Regions from separate parts of the Parazoarcus communis genome, predicted to be linked through region 1. Evidence: predicted binding sites of a transcription regulator. Region 1 holds the regulator's gene; each other region holds the start of a gene.
What was found. The regulator FNR, encoded in region 1, switches genes on or off when oxygen is low (the NO sensors DNR and NnrR bind a similar motif). The targets are predictions, from matches to a motif close to TTGANCTAGNTCAA.
Positions count from the first base shown of each region.

Region 2: a site for FNR is predicted at 3,866-3,879, ahead of CEW83_RS14295 (cytochrome-c peroxidase). Genes of this name have one in related genera too.
Region 3: a site for FNR is predicted at 2,242-2,255, ahead of CEW83_RS06295 (DUF2946 domain-containing protein). Genes of this name have one in related genera too.
Region 4: a site for FNR is predicted at 5,835-5,848, ahead of CEW83_RS06755 (nitrite reductase). Genes of this name have one in related genera too.

Region 1 covers NZ_CP022187.1:443,707-451,612, reverse strand. The annotation lists gene CEW83_RS02215 (heavy metal translocating P-type ATPase) at 1-838, opposite strand, end outside; gene CEW83_RS02210 (MerR family transcriptional regulator) at 910-1,320, shown strand; gene CEW83_RS02205 (sulfite exporter TauE/SafE family protein) at 1,362-2,075, opposite strand; gene hemN (oxygen-independent coproporphyrinogen III oxidase) at 2,144-3,535, opposite strand; gene fnr (fumarate/nitrate reduction transcriptional regulator Fnr) at 3,658-4,398, shown strand; gene CEW83_RS02190 (SirB2 family protein) at 4,416-4,805, opposite strand; gene CEW83_RS02185 (Crp/Fnr family transcriptional regulator) at 4,927-5,613, shown strand; gene CEW83_RS02180 (PHA/PHB synthase family protein) at 5,733-7,418, opposite strand; gene CEW83_RS02175 (MBL fold metallo-hydrolase) at 7,564-7,906, opposite strand, start outside.
Region 2 covers NZ_CP022187.1:3,148,825-3,156,730, reverse strand. The annotation lists partial or broken gene CEW83_RS21775 (hypothetical protein) at 1-177, shown strand, start outside; gene CEW83_RS14315 (hypothetical protein) at 214-975, shown strand; gene CEW83_RS14310 (ABC transporter permease) at 1,007-1,768, opposite strand; gene CEW83_RS14305 (ABC transporter ATP-binding protein) at 1,765-2,691, opposite strand; gene CEW83_RS14300 (hydrogen peroxide-inducible genes activator) at 2,852-3,808, opposite strand; gene CEW83_RS14295 (cytochrome-c peroxidase) at 3,956-4,954, shown strand; gene CEW83_RS14290 (Ldh family oxidoreductase) at 5,011-6,036, opposite strand; gene CEW83_RS14285 (aspartate kinase) at 6,306-7,673, shown strand; gene CEW83_RS14280 (MFS transporter) at 7,780-7,906, opposite strand, start outside.
Region 3 covers NZ_CP022187.1:1,372,205-1,380,110, reverse strand. The annotation lists gene purL (phosphoribosylformylglycinamidine synthase) at 1-2,102, shown strand, start outside; gene CEW83_RS06295 (DUF2946 domain-containing protein) at 2,346-2,738, shown strand; gene CEW83_RS06290 (SCO family protein) at 2,812-3,456, shown strand; gene CEW83_RS06285 (copper chaperone PCu(A)C) at 3,467-3,931, shown strand; gene CEW83_RS06280 (DUF2946 domain-containing protein) at 4,024-4,425, shown strand; gene CEW83_RS06275 (TonB-dependent receptor) at 4,613-6,718, shown strand; gene CEW83_RS06270 (hypothetical protein) at 6,729-7,610, shown strand; gene CEW83_RS06265 (4Fe-4S binding protein) at 7,603-7,906, shown strand, end outside.
Region 4 covers NZ_CP022187.1:1,480,265-1,488,170, forward strand. The annotation lists gene CEW83_RS06730 (AsnC family transcriptional regulator) at 189-707, opposite strand; gene CEW83_RS06735 (Lrp/AsnC family transcriptional regulator) at 707-1,201, opposite strand; gene CEW83_RS06740 (Lrp/AsnC family transcriptional regulator) at 1,194-2,231, opposite strand; gene CEW83_RS06745 (cytochrome D1 domain-containing protein) at 2,235-3,443, opposite strand; gene CEW83_RS06750 (c-type cytochrome) at 3,464-3,835, opposite strand; gene CEW83_RS06755 (nitrite reductase) at 4,033-5,757, opposite strand; gene cobA (uroporphyrinogen-III C-methyltransferase) at 5,921-6,799, shown strand; gene CEW83_RS06765 (type I glyceraldehyde-3-phosphate dehydrogenase) at 6,911-7,906, shown strand, end outside.

The sequences.
Region 1 (7,906 bases):
CCACGCCATCCACCGGTACGGCATCGCCCGGGCGCAGCACGAACACCGCACCCGGTGACAGGCTCTCGACCGGCACCTCGACCAGCATGCCATCGCGTTCGATACGCGCCATTTTCGGCTGCAGGCGCAGCAAGGCATCGAGCGCTGCCGTGGTGCGGGCCTTGGCCCGTGCCTCAAGCAGCTTGCCGAGCAGAATCAGGGTGATGATCATCGCCGAGGCTTCGAAATACACGTGCAGATCGTGCCGTCCAGCCAGCGTCACCACGAGACTGTAGAAATACGCCATTGAGGTGCCGAGCGCGACGAGGACGTCCATGTTCGCACCGCCACCGCGCAGCGAGGCCCAGGCGCCACGATAGAAGCGCGCACCAAGCCAGAACTGGACGGGCGTTGCCAGCAACAGCTGCAGCCAGCGCGGTACAAGGTCGTGCTGCACCTCACCGCCCGGCCACAGGCCGAACATGGCCGGCATCTGCAGCGCCAGAGGAAGGGTGAGCGCCGCAGCAATCCAGAAATGCCGCAATTCGACGTCCCACGCCGCTTTCTGCTTCGCACGGGCCTCTTCACGCACAATGGTGGCCGCCTCGCTCGCACCAAATCCGGCACGTTCGACGGCTGCTTTCGCCGCATCGAGCGTAAGCGCGCCAGGCTCAAAGTGGAGGACTGCACGCTCGGTTGCAAGATTGACCGTGGCCTCGACACCGGGAAGGCGATTGAGCACCTTCTCGAGGCGGGTGGAACATGCAGCACAGGTCATGCCGCTGATGGCGAGTTCAAGCGTTGCGTTAGCGGACGCTGATTGCGCCGGACCTGCCGATGATGTTGATTGTGCGGTCATTGAGTTTCTCCCTTGCGGGACGATTCGATAGAGCGCAGTGTAAACCCCGTACTCATGTACGGAGTCAAGCAATGAATGAGCAAACAAGCAAGGGGCTTACGATCGGCGCACTTGCAAAGGCAGCAGGCGTGGGCGTGGAAACCGTCCGCTACTATCAACGCCGTGGCCTGCTCGCAGAACCTCAGCAGAAACGCGGCGCCTATCGGGTGTATGGCGAGCGCGAACTTGCCCGTCTGCGCGCGGTTCGCCGGGCACAGCAACTGGGGTTTTCGCTTGAAGAAATCGATGACCTGCTGGCGCTCAACGAGGACACCGACCGCGACCGCGCGCGCGCACTGGCGCGAAGCAAGATCGAACTGCTGGATGCCCGCATCCGGCAGATGCAGGAAATGCGCAACGCGCTCACCGAACTGGTTGGGTGCTGTCAGCGCACTGATGCCCCCGCCCCCTGTCCGATCCTTCGCGCACTGTCGAGCGAGTAAGACCTCGCGTCAGCGCTGAACCATTGCTCTGAAGGCGGCGCTCAGACCGCGCACACCACTCCGCTCCACAGTTGCCCGCCCAGCGTCTGGGCGTGGAACAGGCCAAACACGCCGAAGCCGAGCACCAGCAAGCCCGAGGCGAAGCGGACCTTGCCATTGCGCGTGATGTCACGAAAACGCTTGAACAGCATGCCGGCCAGCATCAGGTTGGGCAATGTGCCAAGCCCGAAAGCCAGCATCAGCCCCCCACCACGCAGCGCAGAGCCGGTTACCAGGGAAGTCGCCAGCACCGAATACACCAGTCCGCAAGGCAGGAAGCCCCACAGCAGGCCAAGCGGCAAGGCCTGCTTGACCGAGCGGGCAGGCAGGAAGCGACGGCTCAGCGGCTGAATGCGGCGCCACAGGCGGTGACCGAGCTGCTCTACCGGAACGAGCAGCTTGGTGAATCCGGTGAGATAGAGCCCGAGCGCCACCAGCATGAGGTTCGCGAGCACGTAGAGCGTGATCTGGACCGGCAGAACGCCATCGTAGAGCATGCCGACCGAGCCCAGCGCGCCGAGTCCGGCACCAATGCAGGTGTAGGTGGTGATCCGGCCAAGGTTGTAGGCGAGATGAATCGGCCACTGCCGACTGCGACTCGATGGCGTCTGCACCTGTACCGTAAGCGCTCCGACAATGCCGCCGCACATCGATACACAGTGAGTGCCTCCAAGGAGGCCGATCAGGAAGACGGCGAGATAACCGGTTTCGGGCATGTTCAATCAGCTATGAAGCGTTTGATGCGGTGCGCGCATTCTACGCTGCACCGCGCCTCCCCGCCCGGTCAGATCACCCGGGAGTAACGGGCGCGCTCGCGATCCGAGCGCAGATAGCGATCGAAGAACATCGCAATCCCGCGCACCAGCAGACGGCCCGCGGGCAGCACGCTGATCCAGTCCTTGTCGATCTTCACCAGCCCAGCCTCTTCCATTTCCTTGAGGTCGGCGATCTCGTCAGCAAAGTACTCATGGAACTTGATGAGGTGTGCAATCTCGATCGACTCGATCGACAGCTCGAAATGGCACATCAGCGCCTGGATGATCGAGCGCCGGAGGAGATCGTCGGCGGTGAGCTCAATGCCGCGCAGTACGGGCAGCTCGTCGCGATCGAGGGCATCGTAGTACTCGTCGAGCGTCTTGACGTTCTGCGCGTAGACCGGACCGATCTTGCCGATCGCCGACACACCGAAGGCAAGCAGGTCGCACTCGGCCTGGGTCGAATAGCCCTGGAAATTGCGGTGCAGGCGCCCCTGCCGCTGCGCCACGGTCAGTTCGTCATCCGGCTTCGCGAAATGGTCCATGCCGATATAGACGTAGCCGGCGTCGGTCAGGCGACGGATGGCAAGCTGCAGAATCTGAAGCTTGGAGTCCGCTGACGGCAGGTCGATCGGAATGATCCTGCGCTGGGGCTTGAACAGTCCCGGCAGGTGCGCGTAGCTGTACAGCGAGATTCGATCGGGCGAGAGTTCGAGCACCTGCTCCAGCGTGCGGTTGAAGCTGATCACATTCTGCTTGGGCAGACCATAGATCAGGTCCATGCTGATCGACTTGAAGCCGGTTGCCCGCGCCGCGTCGATGACGAGCTTCGTCTCTTCGACGCTTTGCACGCGGTTGGTCGCAATCTGCACGTCCTCGGCGAAGTCCTGCACGCCGACGCTCATGCGATTGAAGCCGAGGTTGGCCAGCATTTCGACGGTGTCGAAATCCACCTTGCGCGGATCGACCTCGATCGAGTACTCGCCATTCGGCACCAGGTTGAAGTGCTTGCGGACCGCATCCATCAACTGATGCATCTCCGCGTGCGAGAGGAAGGTCGGCGTTCCACCCCCGAGATGTAACTGCGTGACCTGACGTGTCCCCCCCAGGGCCGCCGCCTGCATTTCGATCTCTTTTTCCAGGTAATTCAGATACTTGGCAGACCTGCCATGATCCTTGGTGATGATCTTGTTACAGGCGCAGTAATAGCAGATCGTGTTACAAAAGGGGATGTGGAAGTATAATGACAGCGGTCGGCTCACACCGCCAACGGCACGTTTTCCCAGCCAGTCTGTCAGTGCTTGTGCATCGAATGCCTCCACAAACCTGTCTGCGGTGGGATACGACGTATAGCGAGGCCCGTTGATGTCGAATCGTCGAATCAACTGGGGATCAAAGATTAGGTCTGTCTGGCTGGTCATGGTCTGGCTGCGTCGATGTGTTACTTAACAATGGCAGAAAGCCGGCGTTTTGTGGTTGACTTGGATCAACGGCAACATTCTGACTACCCCCAATCCGGAATCGGAGCAAGTTTACAGTGCAAATGAAGGCGACGGTGCCGATCACCGCGGCGGGGCTCAAAACCGCATGCTCACAATGCAATCTGCTGGAGCTGTGCCTGCCGTTCGGCATGACTGACACTGAACTCAACCGCCTCGACGAACTTGTCGGCGGGCGTCGGAAGATCAAGCGTCAGCAGCCGCTCTATCGCGCAGGCGAACTCTTCGAAGCCATCTATGCGATCCGTGCAGGCTCCTTCAAGACCGACGTTCTGCTCGAAGATGGTCGCGAGCAGGTCACCGGATTCCAGATGACCGGCGAGATCATCGGGCTCGACGGCATCAGCACCGAGTTCCACTCGTGCAATGCGGTTGCGCTCGAAGACAGCGAGGTCTGCGTCATTCCCTACGCCAAGCTGGAAGAACTGTCCCGCGAGATCGAAGGCCTTCAGCACCAGTTCCACAAGGTCATGAGCCGCGAGATCGTGCGCGATCACGGCGTGATGATGCTGCTGGGCTCCATGCGCGCGGAAGAGCGTCTGGCGGCCTTCCTGCTCAACATGTCGCAGCGCTTCACCGCTCGTGGCTTCTCGGCCGCCGAGTTTCACCTGCGCATGACCCGCGAAGAGATCGGCTCCTATCTGGGCCTGAAGCTGGAAACGGTCTCGCGTGCCTTCTCCCGCTTTCAGGAAGACGGCCTCGTCGCGGTGCAGCAGAAACATATCCGCATTCTCGACAACGACGGTCTCAAGAAACTCATTCAGCACCAGCCCGGCGCGCGCTGAGCGCCGGACTGTCGCGCTCAGGCAAAGACGGCGAACCAGCCGCCGACGTTCTTGCTGAGCGCGACCGACACGATCCAGCTGAACACGAGCAGCGCAGCAACAAACGCAGCCCCGCGCACGGTGCGCGTTCGGCCACGTTTCAGGGCAACGGCGCCCAGCAGGATGTAGACGATCAGGCCAATGACCTTGGCCGTCACCCACGGTGCCTGCAACGGGTACTGTTCGATCATCACCGCCAGCGTGATCGCACTGCCAAGCAACACGGTATCGACCACATGCGGCAGGACGCGCGTCAGACGATGTGTGAGCAGACGGCTGTCAACAAGCATCCACACTCCCCTGAGCGCGAAGCCGGCAAGGCTCAGAATCACACAGGTGACGTGGATGTGCTTGATCGCCTGATACATCTTTCGTTCCTCCTCGGGGAAAATGCTGACCGGTGCGCCCTGGTCGGGCGCCGAACAATGACAGAACAAACAGGATTCAGCCACGCAGGCTAGAATCGAAAGTGAAATGCAGGAGCACGGAATGAACCAGACCGCCGCAGACATCCTTACCCAGCTCCGTCAGATCTCCCTGTTCGGGGAGCTGTCGGAGAGTGAGCTGGAACGTGTTGCACGCTATACCCGCGAACGCCGCCTGGGCAAGGGTGAACTGCTGTTTCAGCGCGGCGACGTTGCCCACGGTTTCTATTTCGTCACCGAAGGGCAGCTCAAGCTCGGCTTCTCGTCAGCTCAGGGCAACGAGAAAGTGGTCGAGATCGTCGGCCCGCAGCAAAGCTTTGGCGAAGCGGTGATGTTCATGAACCGCCCCTACCCCGTTTTTGCCGAAGCGCTTACCGACATGTCGCTGCTTCATATCGGCCAGAACGTCGTATCCGACCTGATCGATCAGGATCCGCAGTTTGCACGCAAGCTTCTGGCAGGCATGGCGGTCCGCCTGCATAACATGGTGCGCGACGTAGAAACCTATTCCCTGCGCTCGAGCACACAGCGCGTGATCGGTTACCTCCTCCAGCAAACCGAAGAGGATGGCACCAAGGCTTGCGACATCTCCCTGCCCACGAGCAAGCAGGTCATCGCGTCACGGCTGAACCTGACGCCCGAGACCCTTTCGCGGATCTTTCACGACCTGGCAGACCATGGTCTCATCACCGTTCACGGCAAGCGCATCACGCTTCACAATCCGCAGGCACTGTCGCGCTACAGCGGGTAGCACTTCGCCCGCTCAAGTCCTTGCCGTCCCCCGAAAAGCAACGGCCTCTTGAACGAACAAGAGGCCGTCTTTCACGATACCCGGGTGCTGAAAGCCGAAGCCTTCACGCGCCAGCGCACTCAGGACTCAAGCACATAGGTTCCCGGCGCCGGTGCGAGCGAAGGAAACTGCTCGCTTGCCGCCGGCCTCGCCTCGATCAGCTCTCCGGCGTGGGGTTTGACCCAGTCCATCCAGTCGGTCCACCAGCTGCCCGCCTGCTCTTCAGTGCGATTGCGCCACTGCTCGGCCGTATCCGAGCGATGCGCTTCACCGGCCCAGAACTTGCGCTTGGGCGGCGTGACGACCGGATTGACGATGCCAAGAATGTGGCCTGAGCTCGAGAGCACATAGCGCTTGGGACCGGTGACATGGTTAATCACACGGAAAGTCTGCAGCCACGGCGCGATGTGATCGTCCTCTGCGGAAACGACGTAGAGCGGCTGCGTGATACGGCCGAGATCGAGCGGCTCACCCGCCACCTCGAGTGCGTCGGGATGGATCAGCTTGTTGTTCAGGTAAAGCTCGCGCAGGTACCACGAATGCATCGCGTACGGCATACGCGTGGTATCCATGTTCCAGTACAGCACGTCGAATGGCGGCGGCGTTTCGCCGTACAGCCAGCCTTGCACAACGTAATGCCAGATCAGGCCGTTCGAGCGCAGCAGGCGGAATGCGGAAGCCATTTCCTTGCCATCGAGATAGCCCTTGCTGGCCATGTTGTCGATGATGTAGCGGATGCTGGCTTCGTCGATGAACACCTCGATGTCGCCCGGCTTGTGAAAATCGACGAGCGTGGTCAACAGGGTCCAGTCCGCAACCGGCACCTGGTCCTCAGGGAAATGGCGGTTTGCCCATGCCATGTACATCGACAGTGCAGTGCCTCCGATGCAGTAGCCAACTGCATGCACCTTGTCCTGCCTGGTGAAGCTTCGCGCGCACTCGATGATGGCATGCACGCCTTCGGTGAGGTAATCGTCGAAACTGCAATCGCGCATGGACGCGCCGGGGTTCTTCCAGCTCGTAATGAAGACATCCATCCCCTGATCGAGGAGGAAGCGGATCATGCTCTTGCGCGGCACCAGGTCAAGAATGTAGAACTTGTTGATCCACGGCGTGACGATCACGATCGGCTTCGCATGCACCTTTGGCTGCGTCGGCGCGTAGTGGATCACCTCCAGCAGGTTATTGCGAAAGACCACCTCGCCTGGCGTCGTGGCGAGATTCTCGCCAACATGGAAATCGTCCGGGTCGGTCATCCGGACATTACCGGCCTTGAGGTCCTCGAGGAAATTCTTGAAGCCATTGGTCAGGCTTTCACCGTTGGTTTCGACGGCCTTGCGCATCGCTACCGGATTGGTCCACAAGAAATTCGTGGGGGCCATCGCGTTGAGCAGATTACGCCACCAGAATGCCGCCCGCCTGCGCTCCTTGCTCGCCAGCCCGGGGGTGTCGTAAAGCATGTCCTGCATGTTGCGGGTGAAAGCGAGGTACCACTCCTTGCTCAAATCCCAGGTCGGATACTCCGTCCATACGGGATCGGCAAAACGCGCGTCGTCGGAGTGAGGACGTATCGGGTCCGAACTCGCCAGCCCGAGCATGCGATTGACCGAGTGCAGCTGCAGTTTCCACAGGTCCGTCGACAGTCGGGTGAAGCGCTCCGCCAGTTCCTGTGGATGCGCCAGCCATGCAAGCTGGGCATGGACGAGCGGCGCGGCCATTCCAAGTGGATCCACCGTACCTTCCACGCCGTCATGGAGTTCGCGCATGGCGCGCTTGACGACCTGTCCCGGGTTGAAATCTTCGGCACGCCTTCCGGTCCTGCCCGATGCAGGCCGTTTGCCTGTGCTCTTGCTTGCTCTGGCCATTTCTTGCTCCTTGAATCTCAAGCGGTAAACAGACTGGGCTGTCACCTCAACTCAGATGATAGGTTTCTCCGGCGACCGGCTCGGTCAAGCCGGACCAGCCCAGCTGCTCGGCCACGGCGGCGCCAAACGCCGCACGTGCCTCGGTTTCGCCATGCACCAGAAAAGTCTGCCGCGGCTGCGTTTCAATATGATGCATCCATTCGAGCAGCGCAGGTTTGTCCGCGTGCGCGGACAAGCCGCCTATCGTATAAACATCCGCCCTCACCGGCACCTTGTCGCCAAGAAGCGTGACGACGCGTGCCTTGTCCACCAGTCGCCGCCCCAGCGTGCCAGCGGCCTGAAAACCGGCGATGATGACTGAGCACTCCTTGCGGTCAATGTTGTATCGC
Region 2 (7,906 bases), 1.9 Mb from region 1:
GTAAGACGCTGCTGCGCGGGCGCGAATGCAGGTATCCGGGGTGAGCCGTCACCCGGGTGCGCTGGCGGAGCGGACGATGCGGTTGCGGTCGATGAATATTGTTTGCACTATGTTGGCGTCAACGAAATGAGTGCTGTGATGAAGTGTTCTGCCTGTGGAAATGAGGTCCGGTCCGATGCCCGTTTCTGCAGCCATTGTGGCGCGCGTACGAAGGTGGCCGCGAACACGGGCGTTTCGCCTTACGAGCTGCCCTGGGATGCGGGGCAAGCCGGCGTCGACACGCCCGATTTTCATGCCGAAGACACGATCATTCCCGACTTCATGCCGCCGACCCCTGCACCCGCCGACACGGTGGACGATGTGTTTGCGGGCGTCGCGCAGACCGTGGCCCCGGCCGCCGGCGCAGTGACGGGAAATGCAGCGGCCTCCACCGGGCGCAAGCGGGTTCTGGCGGCCGCACTCCTCGTGCTGCTGCTTGCGGCTGGGAGTTTCTATCTCTTTAGCGCTGCTGACGAAGCCCCTGTGCCGGCGCCGGAGACTGCAGCTGCTGTGCAGCCAGAGGGTGTTCCAGTGTCCCCCGAGCTTCACGCGGAAGCCGAGGCTGAAGCGACTGCAAAGGCGGAGGAGACCGTTGCGTTGGCGCCGCCTGCATCGACGGACGAGGCTGTGGCGCAGCCTGAGCTGACACCAGCCTCGCCGCCGGATCCCGTTGTTGAGCCCGAAAAACCCGCGCCCAGGGCGAAATCCACCGAAACCGTGCAGCGCAAGGCCGCGCCCGCGCAGCCGGCGCCTGCGCCCAGACCGGCATCACCGGCGCACTCATGGCTGGCGTCGCTCAAGGCCGATCTGGCCGCGTGCGACGCCGAGTCGTTCTTTCCGCGCATCGCCTGTCGCGAGAAGGCGCGCTGGAAATACTGCGCGCCGGAGCGCTGGAATACCGTGCCAGAATGCGAGGTCGACAGCAGCAAGCGCTAGTGCAGGGGCGGCCCGCTCCGCCCTGACCCTGTCAGGGCTTGAGGCGGTAGCCGGTGCGGAAGATCCAGCCGACGGTCACGATGCAGGCGACGAGAAAGAACAGGGTCATCGCCAGGCTCAGCATCGGACTGACGTCTGCAATGCCGTAGAAGCTCCAGCGAAAGCCGCTGACCAGATACACCACCGGATTGAACAGCGTCACCGTCTGCCAGAACGGCGGCAGCATGTTGATCGAGTAGAAACTGCCGCCGAGGAAGGTGAGCGGGGTGACGATCAGCATCGGCACTAGCTGCAGCTTCTCGAAGCCGTCAGCCCAGATGCCGATGATGAAGCCGAGCAGGCTGAAGGTGACCGCGGTCAGTACCAGGAACATCAGCATCCACAGCGGGTGCTGGATGGTCAGCGGCACGAAAAGCGCGGCCGTGGCGAGGATGATCAGCCCGAGGATGATCGACTTCGTGGCGGCTGCCCCCACATAGGCAATGACGATCTCCAGATAGGACACCGGTGCCGACAGAACTTCGTAGATGGTGCCGGTGAAGCGTGGAAAGTAGATGCCGAACGAGGCGTTGGCGATGCTCTGCGTGAGCAGCGCCAGCATGATCAGGCCGGGTACGATGAAGCTGCCGTAGCTCACCCCGTCGACCTGCGGAATGCGCGAGCCGATGGCGGCGCCGAACACCACGAAGTACAGCGAGGTGGAGATCACCGGCGAGATGATGCTCTGGGTCAGCGTGCGCCGGGCGCGGGCCATCTCGAAGCGGTAGATGGCATTGATTGCGTGCAGGTTCATCGCTCTTCCTTCACCAGATCCACAAAAATATCCTCCAGCGAACTCTGGGTCGTGTTCACGTCCTTGAAGGGGATGCCCGCCGCAGCGAGATCGCGCAGCAACGCGGCGACCCCGTGCTGCGCACGCTCGGCGTCGTAGGTGAACACCAGCGCATGCCCCTCGGCGCTGCGTTCGAGCCCATAGGCCGCAAGCGATTCGGGGATGGTGTCGATGGCCTCCTGCAGTTGCACGGTGAGCTGCTTGCGGCCCAGCTTGTGCATCAGCGTGGCCTTGTCTTCCACCAGGATGATCTCGCCGCGGGTGATCACGCCGATGCGGTCGGCCATCTCCTCGGCTTCCTCGATGTAGTGCGTGGTCAGGATCACCGTGACACCCTGCTTGCGCAGTTCGCTGACCAGCGCCCACATGTCGCGGCGCAATTCGACGTCCACGCCCGCGGTCGGTTCGTCCAGGAACAGCACCCGGGGTTCGTGTGACAAGGCCTTGGCAATCAGCACGCGCCGCTTCATGCCGCCCGACAGCGTCATGATCTTGTTGTTGCGCTTGTCCCACAGCGACAGCGAGCGCAGCACCTTTTCGATGTAGGCCGGATTGGCCGGCTTGCCGAACAGGCCACGGCTGAAGCTCACGGCCGAGAACACGGTCTCGAAGGCTTCGGTGGTGAGCTCCTGCGGCACCAGCCCGATCAGCTCCCGCGCCGCGCGGTAGTCCGCCACGATGTCATGGCCGCCGACCTTCACCGTGCCGGTCGAGGCGTTGACCAGCCCGCACACGATGCTGATCAGCGTTGTCTTGCCCGCGCCGTTGGGCCCCAGCAGCGCGAAGATCTCGCCCTGCCGGATGTCGAGGTCGACGGTCTTGAGTGCCTGAAAACCGCCTTCGTAGGTCTTGGATAAGCTGGAGATGGAAATCATTGTCGTCATGACCGTGAACATACCAGACGATGCAACTGTGTCTGGTATCCGCCCGAGAACAACATGGCGCACGGCAATCATCAACCCGGGAACACCGCGGCGAACGCCGTCAGCCCCAGTTGCTCGAATTACGTGTCCTGCAGCAGATGTGTGTTCTGTGCGGCACGGATCAACACGCTAGCGACGGGCTCGCGCAGGCGGCATCCTGCTTCTGATCCGGAGGCTCGATGGCCTGATAGCACGGGTTCTTCATCATGCCGGCGGCGCCGATGATGGCGTCGACGACCTCGGTGCGGGTGAAACCGTCACGCCAGGCGATTGCAACCCGGCGTGAGGGCGCGGGGGCCTCGAAGGGGATGGCCGTCACCATGTCGTTGCGATACACGCCACCCAGCGATGAGGCAGGCAGGACGGAAATGCCATAGTTCGATGCCACCATGCAGCGTACGGTCTCGATCGAATGCCCTTCAAGCGCCGAGCCGTCTGCGTGGCTCATCTCGGGGCAGGCGTCGAGCACCTGTTCGCGAAAGCAGTTGCCTGCCTTGAGCACCAGCACGTCTTCGTCGCCCACTTCGTGACGCGCGATCTTCTTGCGCCTTGACCAACGGTGCCCCTTGGGTACCACGACCTGAAACTCTTCGTCATACAGCGGGTGCACCCTGATGCCCGGCATGTCGAACGGCAGCGCAATGATTGCCGCATCGATGGTGCCGTACTTGAGGCTGTCCGCGAGCAGTGCGGTCATGCTTTCCTCGATGTAGAGGCGTGTGTCGGGGGCGACCTTCTTCATGGCCGAGATGAGTTCGGGCAAGAGGTAGGGGCCGATGGTATGGATCACGCCAAGGCGAAAGTCGCCAGCCAGCGGATTCTTGCCGGTACGGGCCACAAGTTCGATGCGTTTGACATCGTCGAGCGCCTTGCGCGCTTGATTGACGACCTGCCTGCCGAGGTCGGTGAGGGCGACACGTCCCTTGCTGCGCTCGATGAGGGACACACCGAGTTCACTCTCCAGTTGCTGAAGCGCAACACTGAGTGTTGGCTGGCTGACCTGGCAACGCTCTGCGGCCCGACTGAAGGAGCCTTCGTCGGCGAAGGCCACGAGATATCTCAAGGCAGTAAGTTTCATGGCTCTGGCTATAGGACTTGTCTATGCAATGTATAGCAAAAAACTACAATAAAAACATTGAGTTATGTCAATACCTGGAAAGTTGTGGAGCGTATCTTGCACGCAATCGCGTTTGCAACAGCTTTTCATCAGTTAGAGGTGTTCAGCATGAGACTCCAAATCCTCGTCGCTTCCATTGTTGCCGTTGGCATCTCTGCCAGCGCTGCAGCGGCACCGGCGGACGAACCCATTCAGGTCATCAAGCCGGCAGCCAACATCAATCTCGGTCTGGTTGACCTGGGTAAGAAGCTCTACTTCGATCCCCGCCTTTCCAAGTCAGGTTTCATTTCATGCAACTCCTGTCATAACCTCTCGATGGGTGGCACGGACAACATTCCCACCTCGATCGGCGACAAGTGGCAGCAAGGTCCGATCAATTCGCCGACGGTGTTGAACTCGAGCCTGAACCTCGCACAGTTCTGGGATGGCCGTGCGGCCGACCTCAAGGAACAGGCCGGTGGCCCGATCGCCAACCCTGGCGAAATGGGCTTCTCGCATACCCTGGCCGTGCAGGTGCTGGAGACCATTCCAGGCTACGTCCGCGAGTTCAGGCAGGTCTTCGGCAAGGACAAGATCGATATCGATCAGGTCACGCTCGCCATCGCCGAGTTCGAGAAAACCCTGGTGACGCCGAACTCGCGCTTCGACCAGTGGCTGCTGGGCAAGACCGATGCGCTGTCCGAAAACGAACTGGCGGGCTACACCTTGTTCAAGGAGAGCGGCTGCGTTGCCTGCCACAACGGTGAGGCCGTGGGCGGCAACTCCTTCCAGAAGATGGGTATCGTCGAGCCCTACAAAACCAAGGCCACTGCCGGCGGCCGTGCGGATGTGACCGGCAAGGACGCGGACCGCTTCAACTTCAAGGTGCCGACCCTGCGTAACGTGGAACTGACCTATCCGTACTTCCACGATGGTGCGGCCAACACGCTCGCCGAGGCCGTCGACATCATGGGGCGCCTGCAGCTGGGCAAGAAGTTCACCGATGCGGAGAATGCCAAGATCGTGGCCTTCCTGAAGACCTTGACCGGCGATCAGCCAAGTTTTGCACTGCCGATCCTGCCACCTTCGTCGGATACGACACCGCGGCCACAGCCGTTCTCGAAGTAGGCTTCAAGGGGTTTGAAATGCAGGGGGCCTTGGCCCCCTTTCTGCATTGTTTCGCTTCAGCCTTCGCCGGCCAGCGCGCGCAGCTTCTCCAGTTCGCAGGTATCGATCGCAATGCCGACGCGCGCGGATTCGGCGCGCTGGCGATAGCGGCGATCGCCCGGCTGGCGGGTCTGGCCTGCGTCCTGCATTTCCCTGACGAGGATCTCCGTGCGCTGGGCGAAATTGCTGCCGGCACCCTTTGACGGATCGATCACGATCAGCAGTTCGCCGGTCCACGGTGTTTTCGCACCCGGATGCTGCGACCAGTCGAAATCGAAGGAGAAATTGCCGCCCGTCAGTGCTGCCGCGAGCAGTTCGACCATCATCGACAGCGCCGAGCCCTTGTAGCCGCCGAATGGCAGCAGTGCGCCACCGTCGAGAATCGCGGCGGGGTCCCGGGTCGGCTCGCCGTTGCGGTCCACGCCATAGCCTTCGGGCAGGGTGTGACCTTCGCGTGCGGCAATCTGCACGTCGCCGTGGGCAATGGCGCTGGTGGCGAGGTCGAACACCAGCGGATCGGCACCCGCGCGAGGCGCGGCGAAGGCGATCGGGTTGGTGCCGAACAGCGGCTTGTGGCCGCCATGCGGCACGACGCAGGCCATGCTGTTGACGAAGGCCAGGGCGACCAGCCCGTCCTGTGCGAAGGGTTCGACGTCCGGCCACAGGGCCGCGAAATGGTGGGAGTTGCGGATCGCGAGCAGCGCGATGCCGTTGTGCCGGACTTTCTCCAGCAGTAGCGGGCGGGCGGCCTCCAGCGCGGGCTGGGCGAAGCCATTGCCGGCATCCACGGCCACATAGCCGGGTGCGACATCTTCCACCCGCGGAACCGCCTTGCCATCGACCCAGCCACTGGCCAGCGTTGAGAGGTAGCCCGGAATCCGGAAGACGCCGTGGCTGTCAGATCCGTCGCGTTGCGCACTGGCGCAGTTTGCCGCCAGCACCTTTGCCACGTCGTCCGAGGTGCCGTGACGCACGAAGATCCGTGCAAGGAGGGCTTCGATCTCGGAGAAAGGGAGAAGGGTCTTGCTGGTCGATGTGCTCATGTCCTGTTCGCCTGGGCCTCAATATCAGTGATCAATATTCTACGCATAAAGCAGATGCGGCCCGGCAGGCGGCCGGATTCGCTTCACGGGCCGGCGCGCAAGGCGGTTTTTCCCGGCGCCCTGCGCCCCGCAGCATCCCCACGCGAAAAAACATCGCACAATCCTTTAAACTACCGGGTTTCGCTCGATCCTTCGCTCGGTACGGGGATTACGTCATTCAAAGCTCGGGGGCACCCATGATCTCGGTTGAAAAAATCGGTGGCACGTCAATGTCGGCATTCGGAGATGTGCTGCGGCACATCATGTTGTACGACAAGGCGCGCATTTATGGCCGTATCTATGTGGTGTCGGCCTATTCGGGTGTGACCAACCAGTTGCTCGAGCACAAGAAGACGGGCGAGCCCGGCATTTATGCGCTGTTTGCAGAGCGCAAGGACTACCACGGTGCGCTGAGCAACCTGGCCCAGAGCCTGAAGAAGCTCAACGCAGGCTTTGCCGACCTTGGCCTGCCCCTGGATGTGGCCGATGCCTTCGTTGATACGCGCATTGGCGAAGCCAGGAAATACCTCGACGCCATGCATCACGTGCTGGCCAGTGGTTACCTGAGCCGCGAGAACGTGCTGCTGGCGGCACGCGAGGTGCTGGCATCGATCGGCGAATCGCACAGCGCATTCAATGCGGTCGAGATGCTCAAGGCTGCCGGGGTGAATGCGATCCTGCTCGACCTCGCAGGTTTTCATGATGACGAAGCCCTGACCATCGATCAGCGCATCAGCAACAGCTTCAAGGACCTTGATCTGGCGAACAACGTGGTGGTGGCCACCGGCTACACCAAGGGGATCGAGGGCATCATGCGCGAGTTCGACCGCGGATACTCCGAAGTCACGTTCAGCAAGATCGCAGTGGAAGTGAGACCGGCCGAGGCCGTGATCCACAAGGAGTTTCACCTGTCCTCCGCCGACCCCAACATCGTCGGCCTGGAGAACGCAGTGATCGTGGGCGCCACCAACTACGACGTGGCCGACCAGCTGGCCGATGTCGGCATGGAGGCCATTCATCCCAAGGCGTCCAAGCCGATGGAACGGGCCGGCATTCCGATCCGCCTGAAGAACACCTTCGAGCCCGAGCATCCCGGCACCCTGATCACCAAGGACTACGTCGGTGAGCGCGCCCGCGTGGAGATCGTGACCGGGAGCGACAAGGTGACGCTGGTCGAGATCCATGACCCGAGCATGGTCGGCACGGTAGGTTTCGATCTCGGCATCCTGGAGATCTTCCGTCGTCACGACGTGTCCTACATCCTCAAGGCCACCAACGCCAATTCGATCGCCCATCTGCTGTGGGAGAACTCGGTCACGCCGGCGCTGATCGACGAGCTGGAGACCACGTACCAGGTGGTCACCATCAAGCCGAGCGCCATCGTGTGCACCATCGGCTCGAACATCAGCATCCCCGGCGTTCTCGCCCGCGCGGCACAGGCGCTGGCTGAAGCCGAGGTGAACGTGAACTGCGTGTCGCAGACCCTGCGTCAGGTGAACATGCAGTTCATCGTCGAGCGCGAGGACTACAAGAAGTCGATCATCGCGCTGAACCACTCGCTGTGCGTCAATTCCGGCACACCGGTGCCGGTGGCGTAATCCATCGAGGGGCAGCCGGACCGACAGGTCTGCCCCTCTCGCAAGCGGAACCGCGCGCCTGCGCCGGCAGGTTTCAAGCGCGGCGCGACGCTTTTGTTGCCAGTGTTCAGCGTCCCCGGGAACTGGCTGGCTGAGAGGCGACTTCCGGTTGGCGTGGCACGCTGCGGTATGCAATCGCAAGTGCGGCTGCGAGAAGGAGCGCTGCGACTGCGAAGGTGAGCCGCATGCCGAGC
Region 3 (7,906 bases), 930 kb from region 1:
GCCGCGCCGTCCATCTGCCGCCGTTCGACGTGACCGGCATGGATCTGATGGACGCCGGCCTGCGTGTGCTGCGTAACCCGACCGTGGCAAGCAAGCGTTTCCTGATCACCATCGGCGACCGCTCGGTGGGCGGCCTGACCGCGCGCGACCAGATGGTCGGACCGTGGCAGGTGCCGGTGGCCGACGTCGCGGTTACCGCGATGAGTTTCCAGGGCTATCGCGGCGAAGCCTTCGCCATGGGCGAGCGCACTACGCTGGCCTGCGTCGACGCGCCGGCTTCGGGACGCATGGCTGTGGCCGAGGCGATTACCAACATCGCCGCGGCCGATATTGCCGACCTGGGCGACGTCAAACTGTCGGCCAACTGGATGGCAGCTGCCGGCCATCGCGGCGAGGACGCCAAGCTCTTCGACACGGTGAAGGCGGTGTCGGATTTCTGTATCAAGGCCGGTGTGTCGATCCCGGTGGGCAAGGACTCGCTGTCGATGCGCACCGCATGGGCCGACAATGGCGAGGACAAGCAGGTGGTGTCGCCGCTGTCGCTGATCGCCACCGCGTTTGCGCCGGTGACCGACATCCGTCGCACGCTGACGCCGCAACTGCAGTTGCCCGAAGGTGTTGAAACCGAGCTGATGCTGATCGACCTTGGCAATGGCAAGAACCGCCTCGGCGGTTCGGTGCTGGCACAGGTCTTCAACTCGGTGGGTGAGCATGCACCCGATGTCGACCCCGAGCAGCTCGCGGCCTTCTTTGCCACGATCCAGCGTCTGCGTCGCGAAGACCTGATCCTGGCCTATCACGACCGTTCTGACGGCGGCCTGTTCGCAGCCGTGTGCGAGATGGCGTTCGCCAGCAAGTGCGGCCTGTCGCTGGTGCTCGACACCGTCTGCTACGACCCCTACATGAACGATGTCGATGGCCTCGAGAAGAAGCCCGACATGCTCAAGGGCCGCTTCGATGACAAGCTGATCTCCGGCCTGTTTGCCGAAGAACTCGGTGCGGTCATCCAGATCCGTCGTGACGAGCGTTCGAAGATCACCGAGATTCTGCGTGAAGCCCGCCTGACCTATCACTTCATCGGCGAGCCCAACGACAAGGACGAAATCCGCTTCTGGCGCAGTGCCAAGCGTATCCTTGCCGCCAGCCGCAGCGAGCTGATGCAGGCCTGGTCCGAGACCAGCTACCAGATCGCCCGTCTGCGCGACGACGCCGAGTGCGTGCAGCAGGAGTTCGATGGTCTCGCGGATGCGACCGACCCCGGTCTGTCGGTCGCGCTGTCCTTCGACGTCAAGGACGACGTCGCAGCGCCCTTCATCGCCACCGGCGCCCGACCCAAGGTCGCGGTGCTGCGCGAACAGGGCGTGAACTCGCAGTTCGAGATGGCAGCGGCCTTCGAGCGTGCCGGCTTCGAGCCGGTCGATGTCCACATGTCGGATCTGCAGTCCGGCCGCAAGCAACTGCTCGACTTCCACGGCCTGGCTGCCTGCGGTGGCTTCTCGTATGGCGACGTGCTCGGTGCCGGGCAGGGCTGGGCCAAGTCCATCCTGTTCAACCCCAGGCTGCGTGCAGAGTTCGAAGCCTTCTTCGGGCGCACTGACAGCTTTGCGCTGGGCGTGTGCAACGGCTGCCAGATGATGGCTCACCTCGCACCGATCATTCCGGGTGCAGACGCCTGGCCAACCTTCCATCGCAACCGCAGCGAGCAGTTCGAGGCCCGCTTCGTGATGACCGAGGTGGTCGACAGCCCGTCCATCCTGCTCGCCGGCATGGCCGGCAGCCGCATGCCGATCGTCGTCAGCCACGGCGAGGGCAGGGCGGTGTTCGCGGCTGAAGCCGACCGCGAGAAGGCGCTGCTGGCGCTGCGCTATGTCGACAACCATGGTCAGCCGACCGAAACCTATCCGCAGAACCCCAACGGTTCGGCGCTGGGTGCAACCGGCTTCACCACGGCAGATGGCCGCTTCACCATCATGATGCCGCACCCCGAGCGCACCGCTCGCACGCTGCAGATGTCGTGGGCACCGCAGTGGATGATCGACGAGAGCCCGGACGCTTCGCCGTGGCTGCGCATGTTCCGCAACGCGCGCAAGTGGCTGGGCTGATCGGCTCGGCGCCTGTTCGCTGATTCTGCGCCCGACCCGGTTCGGGTGTGACAACGGGGTGACCGGGGAACCGGCACCTCGTTGTGCCATTCAGGACTGTCTGTGCGCAGTGCTGCAGGCGCGCGTCGCACAGCATTAAATGATCTGGGTCAAGTTTCATTGTGTCGAAACGTCTATAATCGGCCGACATTACCGGACACCCTGCCAGTCTGCACGCCAGCCCCTTTGCCCCGACCCTGATTGATGTTCATCCGAAGACGCCAGTTCCGCCTTGCTGCCTGGTTCGCAACGCTTGCGATCCTGCTCGGTGCGCTTGCGCCTGCGGTGAGCCAGGCAATGACGGTGCTCGGGGATGGCCATCAGCGCTGGATTGAGGTGTGCTCGGCGTCCGGCATGCAATGGATTGCGGTCGATGCGGACAGCGGGCAACAAGGCGACGACGCGCCCGGCGCGTCCACTGCATCCTGCCCTTATTGCTGTCCGCACGCAGGCTCGTTCGGTCTGCCACCTGAGCTGTCCGCCGGATTTGCCGTCATCGGCATGGCCGCGCTTGAACCCCCGCTTTTCTTCTCCGCTCCCCGGCCACTGTTTGCGTGGACGGCTTCGAGTCCGCGCGCGCCACCCGCTGCCTCCTGATCGTCGCTGAACGCGTGCTGCCCGCACCCTGTGCGCGGCGTGCGCTGTGCAATCACCGATTCCGGAGGTATTCATGCCTTTACACGATTTCTTCCACGCCGCACTGGCGCGGACCTTCTTGCTGCGTACGCTGCTCGTCCTGTTGATGGGGCTGTTCATTGCAATGGCGCTGAGCGCCTGCAACAGGGAGACGGTCAGCTTCAGAAATACCGACATCACCGGCGCCAACTTCGGCCACGACTTCAGCCTGCTCGACCCCGACGGCGCGACCCGCAGTCTCGCTGACTTTCGCGGCAAGGTCGTGATGATGTTCTTCGGCTTCACCCAATGCCCGGACATCTGCCCGACTGCACTGTCGCGCGCCGCGCAGGTGCGGCAACTGCTCGGCGACGATGCCGACAGGCTGCAGGTGATCTTTGTCAGTGTCGACCCCGAGCGCGACCTGCCCGGTGTACTCAAGGCCTATACCGCTGCGTTCGACCCCGACTTCCTCGGGCTCTATACCAGTCTCGAGGAAACCCGCAAGGTTGCCGACGAATTCCGTGTTTTCTATCGCAAGGTGCCGACTGGCGGCTCGTACTCGATGGATCACACCGCAACGAGCTACGTTTTTGATCCGGCAGGGCGCCTGCGCCTCGCCGTGTCCTACCAGAGTACGGCCGAATCCGTTGCGGCCGATGTGCAGACCCTGATTCAAACAGCTTCATCCCGCCCCTAAGGAGAACACCATGAAAGTGAAGATCGTCGCCTCGCTGTGTGCTGCACTGATTTCGTCTGCCGTCTTTGCGCAGGTTTCCGTCACTGAGCCCTGGGTACGCGCTACCGTTCCGCAACAGAAAGCGACCGGTGCATTCATGCAGATCACGTCGCCGGTGGATGCCAAGCTTGTGGAGGTTCGTTCGCCCGCAGCCAAAGTGGTTGAAGTGCACGAGATGGTCATGGAGAAGGATGTGATGAAGATGCGCGCCATTCCCGGTCTGGATCTGCCGGCCGGCAAGGCGGTCGAGCTCAAGCCCGGCGGCTATCACGTCATGCTCATCAACCTCAATGCACAGGTGAAAGAGGGTGACATGGTGCCGCTGACCGTTGTCGTCGAAGGCAAGGACGGCAAGCGTGAAAGCGTTGAGATCAATGCGCCGGTGCGTCCGCTCAACAGCGCGGCCGGCGGCATGCAGATGAACAAGATGCACTGATCACCCGGGCCGGTCAGCCGGACATCCGCACTGGGTGCGGTGTCAGCTCGGCCGGCGCGTTTCCACCGTTCCGATTCAGTCCCGTTCTGTTCATGATCAGACGTTTCCATCACCAGGTGCTTGCTGCGCGGGTCGCGATATTCGTGATCCTGCTGAGCGCGCTCATGCCCGTACTAGGGCAGGCGCTGCTGCGCGCGAGCGATCCTGGACGGTGGACGGAGATCTGCACCACCGGCGGCATGATCCTGGTCGATCTGTCGGCGGAGGAGGAGCGTGACACCCCGCTCGAAACCGGCAGCGAGCGCAATGCCTGTCCGTTCTGCCTGCCGCACGCCGGGCACGCAGCCTTGCTGCCAGGCTTGTCGCCCCTCGTTCTTGAGGCGGTTTTCGATGGCAGCGCCCGCTTTGTTCAGCCTTCCGAACCCCCGCGCCTGCGCACCGTCTGGCTCGCAGCGTTCTCGCGCGGCCCTCCCGTTTCACCTGCTCTCTCCTGATTATTTCTCGTCGTACGCCATGCGCATGACGCTGGCCCGCCCCAGCCGCACGATCTGATGCGTCTTGCGCCTGAATGCACCCGGAAACGCTCCAGGTGTCGGTTGCCCGCGCGTGTTCGTTCGCGATCTGGCCGCGTTCCGCATGAATCGACGAGTCTTCAAAGCACTTTGAGAACAGGTACCGGAAATGTATTGCAGCCCGAAAATCAGCCTCGTCTGCCTGGCAATTGCCGCGGCCTTTCCTGCCGCTGCCTCGGATGCGGCCGGCGGAGAAGCCCCGATCCTCGACGAGATCAGCGTGACCGCGACCCGTGAGGAACGCAAGACAGCAGACGTTCCGCAGGCGATCGCGGTCGTCGGCAAGGAGGCGCTGGCAGAGAAGAAGATGTTCAACATGAAGGAGGCGCTGCAGGAGATTCCCGGCGTCCTCATCGACAGCAAGAACGGCGGTTTCGACGCCCGGCTGATCATCCGCGGTGCGGGCCTCAAGGCCGCCTATGGCATACGCGAGATCATGGTGCTGCGTGATGGCGTGCCGCTGTCTGATCCCGACAGTTTCACCCGGCTCGACTTCGTCGACACGCAGGACATCGAGCGCATCGAAGTGGCCAAGGGCCCGGGCAACCTGTTCGCCTCCGGCAGTGCCGGTGGTGCGATCCAGGTGTTTTCCAAGTCGGTCTTCGACACCACGGCCAACAACGCCAAAGTCGGCTTCGGCACCGACGGAACAGAGAACTACCACCTCCGCCATGGCATCGTCGGCGAGCGCCATGCACTCGCGGTGACGGCGACGCATCGCAAGATGGATAACGACTGGCGCAGCTGGAACGCTTTCGACACCACGCAGACCTCGCTCAAGCACGGCTGGATTCTGACCGAGCAGGACGTGCTCGAGAGCGAACTGTCCTACGCCGAGGCCAACATGCAGTTGCCCGGCGCGATGGATCAGACCCTGTTCGAGAGCTTCAAGCGCACCGGAGAGCAGGAAGATACATCGGAGGCGTGGAAGAACTCCGGTCGTTACTCGAAGGTGTGGTTCTTCAATTCGCGGCTCGAGATGGAGCGCGGAGACTTCACCTTCAAGCCGCGTTTCTATTACAACACCTGGTACCACTATCACCCGGTCACCGGCCTGATCAACGAGACCCGCGACTGGGTCGTGAATCTTGGTACCGATCTCGAGGCCAGCTGGAACCATGGTAACGGCACCCTGGTAGGCGGCGTCACCGCGCGCAAGGAAGAGGTGCCAGATTCGGTCAAGTACCAGTATCGCGACGTGCTCACCACGCCTGGCGGACGCATTCGGTCCACGCTGTCCGACGCCAAGGGCGAACTGGCGTCGACCAGCACGAGTTCAAGCGTGCTCAGCGCCGTGTACCTGCAGGAATCCTGGCGCCCGGGACCGCGCTGGATCGTGGATGCGGGTTTTCGCTACGACGTCATCCGGATGGAAGACGAGACCAACGAGATCAAGCGCTACGACTACGCGTCCGGAAAGTACGTTGCCGGTGACGGCTTTGCCAAAACCGAGAAGACCTTTCGCCTGCCTGCACCCAAGCTTGCGGTCAGCTACAGGCTGAACGATGCGATCAACCTGTTTGCCATGGTTGCGCAGGCGGGGCAGGTGCCCTCGTCGGGCGAGATCTCCAGCAACCCCGATCTCGACGCGCCGGTGTCGCGCAATGTGGAGTTCGGTATCAAGGGTCGCAGTCGTGACTGGCAGTTCGATGCCAGCGCGTACTCGACCACTGTCGAGGACGAGATCGTCCAGGTCAATACCGGCGGGGTGACCGAGTATGCCAACGCGGGCAAGACGGACAAGAAGGGGGTTGAGCTGTCCGGCAGCTTCAACCTGGGTGGCGGCTTCGACGTCGGCGGTCACTACGCGTGGTCGGACTACACCTACGACAGCTTCAGCGAACCGGTCCGGGTGGGGGGCTCCGTGGTCAACCAGGATCGCTCGGGCAATACGCTGCCCTTCGTGCCGCGCCACCAGTACGGTGTCTTCATCGGCTGGAAGTCGGCCAGCGGCTGGCATGCCCGACTGGCCGGGCTGAACTGGGGTGAGTACTGGCTGGATAACGCGAACACCGAGAAGTACGACGGCTGGGACTGGGTGACGAATCTGTCGGTGGGCTACGAGCGCGATCAGCACTCGCTGACCCTGAACGTCGACAACCTGTTCGACAAACGCTACGCCTTCGAGGTCAAGAAGGACGCCAGCGGAAAGGTCACCTACACCGCAGCTTCCCCGCGTCAGGTGATGCTGACGTATCGCTACGCTTTCCGCTGAGGTGCAGACGATGATACTCAAGGTTCATGTTCTGCTGGCGGGACTGCTCATTGTTGGCGGCGCACAGGCGCAGCACCAGGATCATTCGCCGGTCGTCGGACAAGGCGCATCGACCGCGGTAAGCCCCAAAGCGGTGGCGCGTGCGACGGGTGCTCCGTGGAGCAGTCTGCCGACGCTGTCTGCCTCCTTTGGTGGTGGGCGCGGTGCTGCCGCGCTGCGTCTGTCCGGCATTGACGCGGACAAGGTCACGGTTTTCGCGCCGGGTGGCGCTTCCGAAAGGCGTGTGGTCGATTACCCGGTGGCGGACGGGCGGGCAAGCATCCAGGCGTCCGCGCCCATGATGGGCAACTACCACTGGGCCCAGGCGCGCGAAGTGCGCAACGGTGTGACTCGCGTCGCGTCGACCGTGTGGTACTTCAGCAATCCGGGAGACGCGCCCACGTCCTTGCTGGAGAGGCGGAAGAGCGAACTCGAGATCGTGCCGCAGCCCCTGCCGCGCGAGCATGCGCACTATCGGGAAAGCGAGAAATGGCGCTTTCTCGTGCGCTGGCAGGGACAGCCCTTGCCGGGGCAGGCGCTGACGCTCGAGACCGAGCACGGTAGCCGCTCGATGGCCTTTACTGACGACGAAGGTGTCGCGACCCTCGTCTTTCCGCGCGATTTCGGCGCACAAAAGGTCGAGGCCGGCGCCCATGGCAGACGCGAGCGCGCGGGCTTCGTCCTGTCGACGGCCTACAGCACAGGCGATCAGACCTACCTGACCGCTTTCAATCATGTCTATGTGCCAGAGGCCGAGCGCAGTCGAAGCCTTGCCTGGGGTGCAGCATTCGGGTTCGTCGGCATGATGATTGCGACCCCGCTGTTACGGCGCAAGGAGAGCGACCATGCCTGAGGCACTCAAGTCCGTGTTTCCGAGCCTGTCGCGCTTACGGCTGTGGGTACAGATCGTGATGCTGTTCGTAACCGTCTGGGGCGCCAGCGTGGTGGGGCATTACTCGGCAGAGAAAATATCGAATGCCTTGCCCGCACTGTCCTGCGCCTATGACATGCAGAACGGCAGCTACTGTGTGCTGATCCCCCTTCAGCATCAGATGCACCACCGTGTGGGTGAAGCGCTGGTGAAGGCGCAGGACGTGACGCTGAAGATCCTGCTGCCGCTGGCGATGACCATGCTCACCTTCCTGACCT
Region 4 (7,906 bases), 1.0 Mb from region 1:
TGTGATTCAGGGGCTGATCGACAATGTTCGACGTAACGCGCTCAACAGCGGAGGTCGACAGCGGCGTCCTGTCAGTCTAGTTCAATCACCGGGCATTGAAAGTCCGAGGGGAGATGCGCCTGCGATGTGCCTGCGATGTGCAGGCGGACCAAGGCCGCCATGCCGTGCGTCATCCGCCCCACCGGCCGCTAGCTCAGCCTGATGCCGGTCTTCTTGAGAATCGCCGTGGAAAAAAGGACATCGCGCGCGCGACACGCGCCGGGAAAGCGGGTCTGGATCAGCGCCGCCACTTCGTCGACACGCTCGAGAGCAGCCTCGCGGCTGCCTGCGTGGACCATCGCAAACAGGTTGTACGGCCAGTCGGGCAACTGGCGCGGCCGGCGGTAGCAATGGGTGATGAAACCGAGCGCCCCCACCAGCTCGCCGACTTCATCCACCAGCGCGTCGTCGATATCCCATACGGTCATGCCGTTTGCGGTATAGCCGATGGCGTAGTGATTGGGCACTGCGCCGATACGCCTGATCGCACCGCTGGACAGCATCGCCGCGAGACGTTCGCGCACCACGGCTTCGGTGCAGCCAAGCTGGCTGGCGAGCTCGGCATAGGGACGCGGCACCAGCGGCAAGCCCTGCTGGGTGGCGAGTACCAGGCGACGATCCAGTTCGTCGCCTCCCGCATCGACACCGCTCACCGATTCGTTCGTCATCAGGCCTCCAGCCTCATTTCGACGAAGTACTCCCTTTCCTTGGGAAACAGATGTACCGGCAAGCCGGTAAGCGTCTCGATGCGCGCCGCCGCATCCGCGATGCCCTCGGGGCTTGCGGTTGCAAGCACGAACCACATGTTGAAGGCATGCGTGCGGCGGTAGTTGTGCGCCACGGCCGGCAGGGAATTGACGGCGTCCACCACCCGCTCCCAGTCGGCCTCGGGCACTGACATCGCCGCCAGACAGAAGGCACCGCCCATGCGCTCAATCTGGAACATCGGCCCGAAGCGGGTCAGTACGCGGTCGTCGAGCAGACTGCTCAGACGCGCGATCACTTCGTCCTCGCTCAGGCCAAGCATCGTCCCGATGGCTGCATAGGGTTGTTCCACAAGGGGAAACTCGCCCTGCAGTGCATTGATCAGGCGGCGGTCGACGGCGTCGGGCTCACGACTGGCAGCGATACCGCGTGCGCCTCGTGCCGTGTGTTCAGCCATGACCGCTCTCCGGTCCCAGCGGCAGGTAGTGCGCGCCGCTCTGCTTGAAGCGCCGTCCGCTGAACAGCACCGCATGCGGAAAGTGATCGAGCCCGAGCGAGCGGGCGATCTCGTCCCGCTGCGCAAGCACGGTTTCACGGACGCTGCCGTGAATCATGCAGAACAGGTTGTATGGCCAGTGCGGAAGGGACCGTGCGCGCCGATAGCACAGCGTCACGCCGGGATAGCGTGCGAGCTGCCTGCCCAGCGTGCTGGCCAGTTCGTCCGGCACATCCCACACACACATGGCGTTGGCCTTGATGCCGAGTTCATGGTGACGAACCACCACGCCGAAGCGCCGGATCAGCCCGTCCTCGAGCGCACGCGACACGATCTCGATCACCATGTTCTCGTTCAGACCGACCCGCTGGCCGACGCCAGCCCACGGCGCGGGCATGATGGGCAAGCCGCGCTGCAGGGCGGCGAACAGGCTGCGTTCCATCTCCGGCAGGGCACATGCCGTCGCAGTGCTGCCCGACACACGGGACTCGCATTCGGCCCGGTCTGCCGCACAGCGTCCGGAAAGATCGAAACCGAGATCGATATGGAATTCTTCTTCCAGCGGCAGGATGAGGGCATGGCAGCCGGTATCGGCCTCGATGGAACAGACCATGCGCCGCAAGGCCTTATCGTCGGCAGCGGACGCGACGAACCACAGATTGAAGGCGTGCTCGCGCTCATAGTTGTGATTGACGCCAGGCTCGGCGCTTACGCGTGCAGCGACGTCGTCCAGGCGTTCCGGTGGCACCGCCAGCGCCACCAGCGCGCCCGCCCCCAGGCGACGCGGTGCGAACACCGCGCCCACCCGGCTCACCACACCGGACGTCACCCAGTCGAGATAGCGTTCGATGACCGCCTGCTCGCTCAGACCGACGCGGTCGCCGATCACGGCAAAGGGACACGGCACGAGCGGAAAGCCGCGCTGCCAGTCGTTGAGCAGACGAAACTCGGCACTGTCGATGTCGAGCAGCAAGGGATGGATGCGTGCCATGGCTCAGAACCCGGTACGTGCCGCGCGGCTGGTAAAGAAGATGCCGCTCGGACTGGCTGCCGCAATGCTGTGAAGCGGCTTGTGGCTGGCCGTGTCGTAGATGAACACCCGGTTGTCGTCCCGCGACGACAGCCATACGACCTCGCCGCGGGGCGCGAACTCCATGTGCAGAATGGCGCGTCCCGGCTGCAGCGTATCGACCACATCCTGGCTCAGGGTGTCGATGACCTGTACCCAGCCGTTCTCGGGAAAGGCGAAGTTGACCCACACCTCACGCCCGTCCGGCCGCGCCATCACGAACACCGGCTGGCTCTTCACCGCAATCCGCCCCACTTCCTGCCAGGTGGTGGTGTCCACCACCAGCACTTCATGACGGCCGATGGCGGGCAGGTAGGCACGCCCGCCCGCAATCGCCCAGCCGCGAAGGTGCGGCATCTTGTACACCGGCAATGGTGCGTCGCCCTTGCCGTAGCCGGCGAGAATCTTGCGCACGCCCTGCTGCGGTTGCCACAGGTCGAGCATGGCCAGCCCGTCCTCACCGAACAGGCCCGCGATGTAGTAGCGCCCGTCGGGTGTCACCAGCGCATCGTAGGGCTGACGACCGGCGGGGAAGCGCTGCGTTGTCGGGTGTGCCGGATCGGAGAGGTCGGTCACGCGGATCTCGTCCGCATCGAACAGGGAATACACGAAGCGGTTGCCCGGCAGATCTGCCAGACCAACCACCTTGGAGCGCTGACCGTCGCTGCCGTAGCTCGCCGGCACGTCGGCGACCAGCTCGAGGGTTTCGGCATCGAAGGCCTTGATGCCGCCAGGCATGTAGTTCTGCGCCACCACGATGCGGCCATCCTGCGAAATCGCGCCGCCAATCGCGTTGCCCGCCTGCATGATCCGCCGGACGATGCGCCCGGTCAGCAGGTCGACCTTGCTCAGGCCTCCATCGCGCCCGAACACGAAGGCATAGCGCGCGTCGCGCGAGAACACCACCGAGGCGTGCGACAGGTCACCCAGCCCTTCAACCTGAGCGAGCACGGCGCGCGCACTGGTATCGACAATTTTCACGCGTCCGTCGGCACGCTCGATCAGCACGCCAAGATCGCCGGTACCGCGCAGTACCGGCGCGGCCGTGGTGCAGGCCGACAGCAGGAGCACCATCACCGGCAACAGAATGCCCCATAGCAGCGGCGGGGAAAGGCGAACGTTTTCCTTCGACATGTAGCGACTCCTGCTTCTTTCTAGCGTTCTGCGCGCTGCAACGCCAGCCCGCGATCGGCCGGAAAACCGTGCATCAGCTGATCAATGATCCAGCGCGCTTCGAGTTCGGAGAGAATGCCGCGAAACGGCGGCATCGGCGTGCCGGGACGCCCGTACATGACGGTTGCCACCAGTCCGTCGACCGGTTTGTCGGCAAGTGCAGCGGGGGTCAGCGCGGGCCCGAGCCCACCGCCAAGCGTCAGCCCATGACAGGAGCCGCAGTCCTGGCGAACCATGTGCACCAGCACGCGTTCGCGTTCGGCCGCAAGCGGCGGCGTGGCCGAAGCGAACACGGACATCAGGGTGAGCCCGACAAGAACGAGAACATGCATCAACAGTGCTGGCGGCTTCATCATGCTATCCGTATGCGCTTCATCTGGGATCAGCATGACGCCTGAGCACCATGCCTGCCTTGACCCGAATCAACCGTGCCCTTCGGCAGCCGGGGGCCAGCCCCGACCGTGGGCCGCAGACACGAAAAAGCCAGGACAATCGCTGACGAGAGTCCTGGCCGTCTGAGCAGCGCGACCGGCGTCGCGCCTTCAATGCATCAATACACGTCGTGCTGGGTGTTATACAGGTTGAACTTGCCGGTCGGCGTGATCAGACGCGGATCCTTGATCACCGCCTTGAGCGTGCGGGTCTTGTCATCGACCACGACGATTGCCGACTCCTGGTTCTTGGCTGACCACACGGAGAACCAGACCTCGTCACCCTTGACGTTGTACTCGGGCTGCAGCACGCGCTTGGCGCCTTCACCCAGCTCGGCCCACTTCGCAATCGGCAACACCTCGAAGCCCTTGTCGAGCTTGTTGATGTCATACACGGCGATCGACTGGCTTACCGCCGGATCGGGGTTCAGTGCCGTGTCCACCCACAGGTTCGTCGACTTCGGGTGGGTCTTGAGGAAGAGCGATCCTCCGCCCTGCCCGTTCAGCGACTCGACCATCTTCCACGCATACTGCTTGTGCTTCTCGGGATCGGTACCGATCAGCGCAATGGTTTCGTCGCCGAGGTGGCCGGTCGCCCATACCGGACCATACTTGGGATGGATGAAGTTGGCGCCACGACCCGGGTGCGGAATCTTGCCGACGTCGATCAGCCCGGCAAGCTTGCCATCCTTCGCATCCACTGCGGCAATCTTGTTCGACTGGTTGGCAGCGACCATGAAGTAGCGCTTGGTGCTGTCCCACCCGCCATCGTGCAGGAAGCGTGCAGCCTCGATCTCAGTGGTCTTCAGGGCGTGGATGTTGGAGTAATCCACCATCAGGATCTTGCCGGTTTCCTTCACGTTCACCACGAACTCGGGCTTGTAGTGCGAAGCCACGATGGAGGCAACCCGCGGCTCGGGGTGGTATTCCTGCGTGTCCACCGTCATGCCGCGCGTACCGACGATCTTGAGCGGTTCGAGCGTGTCGCCTTCCATGATGACGAACTGCGGCGGCCAGTAGGAGCCTGCAATCGCGTACTTGTCCTCGAAACCCTTGTACTTGGAGGTTTCGACCGAGCGGGCCTCGAGCCCGGTACGGATCTCGGCGACGGTGTCGGGTTTCTCCAGCCACAGGTCGATGAGGTTGATCTTCGCATCGCGACCAATTACGTACAGGTAACGACCGGACGCCGAGGTGCGCGAAATGTGGACGGCATAGCCGGTCTTGAGGATGCTGATGATCTTCTTGCTGTCGCCGTCGATCAGGGCCACTTCGCCACTGTCACGCAGGGTCGTGGAGAAGATGTTGTCGAGGTTGTAGCTGTTCATCTTCTTCGTCGGACGCTTCTCCGGCGGCACGATCACCTTCCACGTCGCCTTCATGTCGGCCATGCCGAACTCCGGCGGTTGCGGCGGGGTTTGCTGAACATAGCGCGCCATCAGATCGACTTCGTCATCGGTCAGCTCACCCGACGTGCCCCAGTTCGGCATCCCGGCGGGCGAGCCGTACTTGATGAACACCTTGAGGTACTCGGTGCCCGAGGCCAGGGTCTTGTCGGGCGTCAGCGGCTTGCCGGTTGCGCCCTTGCGCAGTACGCCGTGACAGCCTGCACAGCGCTGGAAATAGATCTGCCGGGCCTTGTCGAACTCGGTCTTGGACATCGACGGTGCCTTGGGGTTGATGTCCTGATACATCTCGACCGCCTCAAGCGGCGAGCCACCCGCCTGGTACTTCATCTCGGCAGGCGAGACATCCTTGTGAGTCTCCTCGGCCCAGGCCGCAGTCAGTGCCAGCGGCAGCGCAGCCAGCACGGCGGCATGACGAATCCAACGCATATGCTGCATTTTCCCTCTCCTTCGTAACGCATGAACAGACGAAAAAATCATGCGATCAGTATCGAACCGGCGCCGACTTGCGATCCTTGATGTGAATTAATTTTCCATGCTGCACTTAGGGATAAAGTCCAGTCATCCTAAAACTAGCAGATATTGACTGGGAATAAAGACCATGACCCAAAGCACCCTGCTTCGCCCTGCGTCCTCCTCGCTCATCCACCTCAACCGGGGATCTGCTGGCTCCTTCGCAAGTCCGGCGGCACCGCGCCAACCCGGGCACGCCGGCACCGCAACCGGCTCGGTCGCCCTCGTGGGCGCCGGCCCGGGCGACCCCGAACTGCTCACCATGAAGGCGGCCCGGCGCATCGCCGAAGCCGATGTCATCGTCCATGACCAGCTCGTGGGCGAAGGCATTCTGGATCTGGCACGCACCGACGCACGGCGCATCTATGCGGGCAAGAAAGCCGGCAGGCATGCACTGCCCCAGGACGAGATCAACCTGCTGCTGGTGGAACTCGCGCTTCAGGGGCTCAGGGTCGTTCGTCTCAAGGGCGGAGATCCCTTCATTTTCGGACGCGGCGGGGAGGAGATGCAGGCACTGATCGCCAGCGGCATCGCCTGTGAGGTTGTGCCCGGTGTCACCGCTGCAGCAGGCATGGCGGCAAGCACCGGCATTCCGCTGACGCACCGTGACCATGCACAGACCGTGGTGTTTGCCACCGGCCACCTGAAGGAAGGCAGCGTCGATCTCGACTGGGACGCGCTGGCCAGACCCCATCAGACCATCGTCATCTACATGGGCCTGGGTGCGCTTGACATCATCTGTCGCGAGCTGGTGGCGCACGGTCTGTGGCGAACCACGCCAGCCGCGGTCGTGCATGCCGCGACGACGCCGCAGCAGCGCATCGTCACCAGCACCCTGATGTCGCTCCCATTCGAGGTGCGTGCCGCGAAGCTGCAGACGCCCAGCCTGATCATCGTGGGGACCGTGGTGGAGTTGCACCCATTGCTGACGCAAGCAGCCGAGCAAACCGCAGCACTTGCGCTCTGACCAACAAGGTCAGTCACCCCCGGAGTTGCGAAGCTGCGGGCTTGCGGGTGCCATAAACTGGGGCGGACCCTGCATCGGTTGTAGAATCCTGCCCTTGTCCCGCATCCCATCATGGCAGGCTCGAACGTGGCGTCATCCCGCTCCAACCCGTTTCGCATCGCGATCAATGGTTACGGTCGCATCGGCCGTTGCTTTCTGCGCGCCCTTCACGAATCGTCGATCAGCGACCGCTTCAAGGTCGTTGCCATCAACGAGCCTGCCGATCTGGCCAGCATCGCCTACCTCACCCGCTTCGACTCCACCCACGGCCGCTTTCCCGGCCGGGTCGTCGCCGATGACGACGCCCTGCTGATCGGCGATCAGATGATTGCGGTCACCCACGCCACCACACCGGAAGGCGTGGACTGGGCAGGCCTGGATCTCGATCTGGTGGTCGAGTGTTCGGGCCAGTACAGCGACCGCGCCGCACTGCAGCGCTTTCTCGATTCCGGTTGCCGGCGCGTACTGCTTTCACACCCGGGCAACAGTGCCGCGGATGTGGACGCCACGATCGTGCACGGCATCAACGATGAGACGCTCACCGGCACCGAACGTCTGGTCTCGAATGCGTCGTGCACCACCAACGCGGTCGTCCCGGTGCTCGATCTGCTGCATCGCGAGCTCGGGATCGAGCAGGTACTGCTCACCACCCTGCATTCGGCGATGAACGATCAGCCGCTGATCGACGGTTATCACGACACCGACCTTCGCCGCACGCGCTCGGCAATGCAGTCGATCATTCCGGTCTCGACCGGTCTGGCGCGCGGGGTGGAACGGCTGCTTCCGGCGCTGACCGGCCGCGTGCACGCCAAGGCGATCCGGGTGCCGACGCACAACGTGTCGGCCATCGACATGGTGCTCACCCTCGAGCGCGACGCGTCAGCAGCGCACATCAACACCTTGCTGCAGCAGGCTGCCGCAGGCCCGTTTGCCGGCCTGATCGCCTGGTCGGACGAGACCCACGCCTCGATCGACTTCAATCACGATGCGCACTCGGCCATCGTCGATGGCAGCCAGACCCGTTCCTGTGGTCCGCGCATGGTTAACCTGCTGGTGTGGTTCGACAAC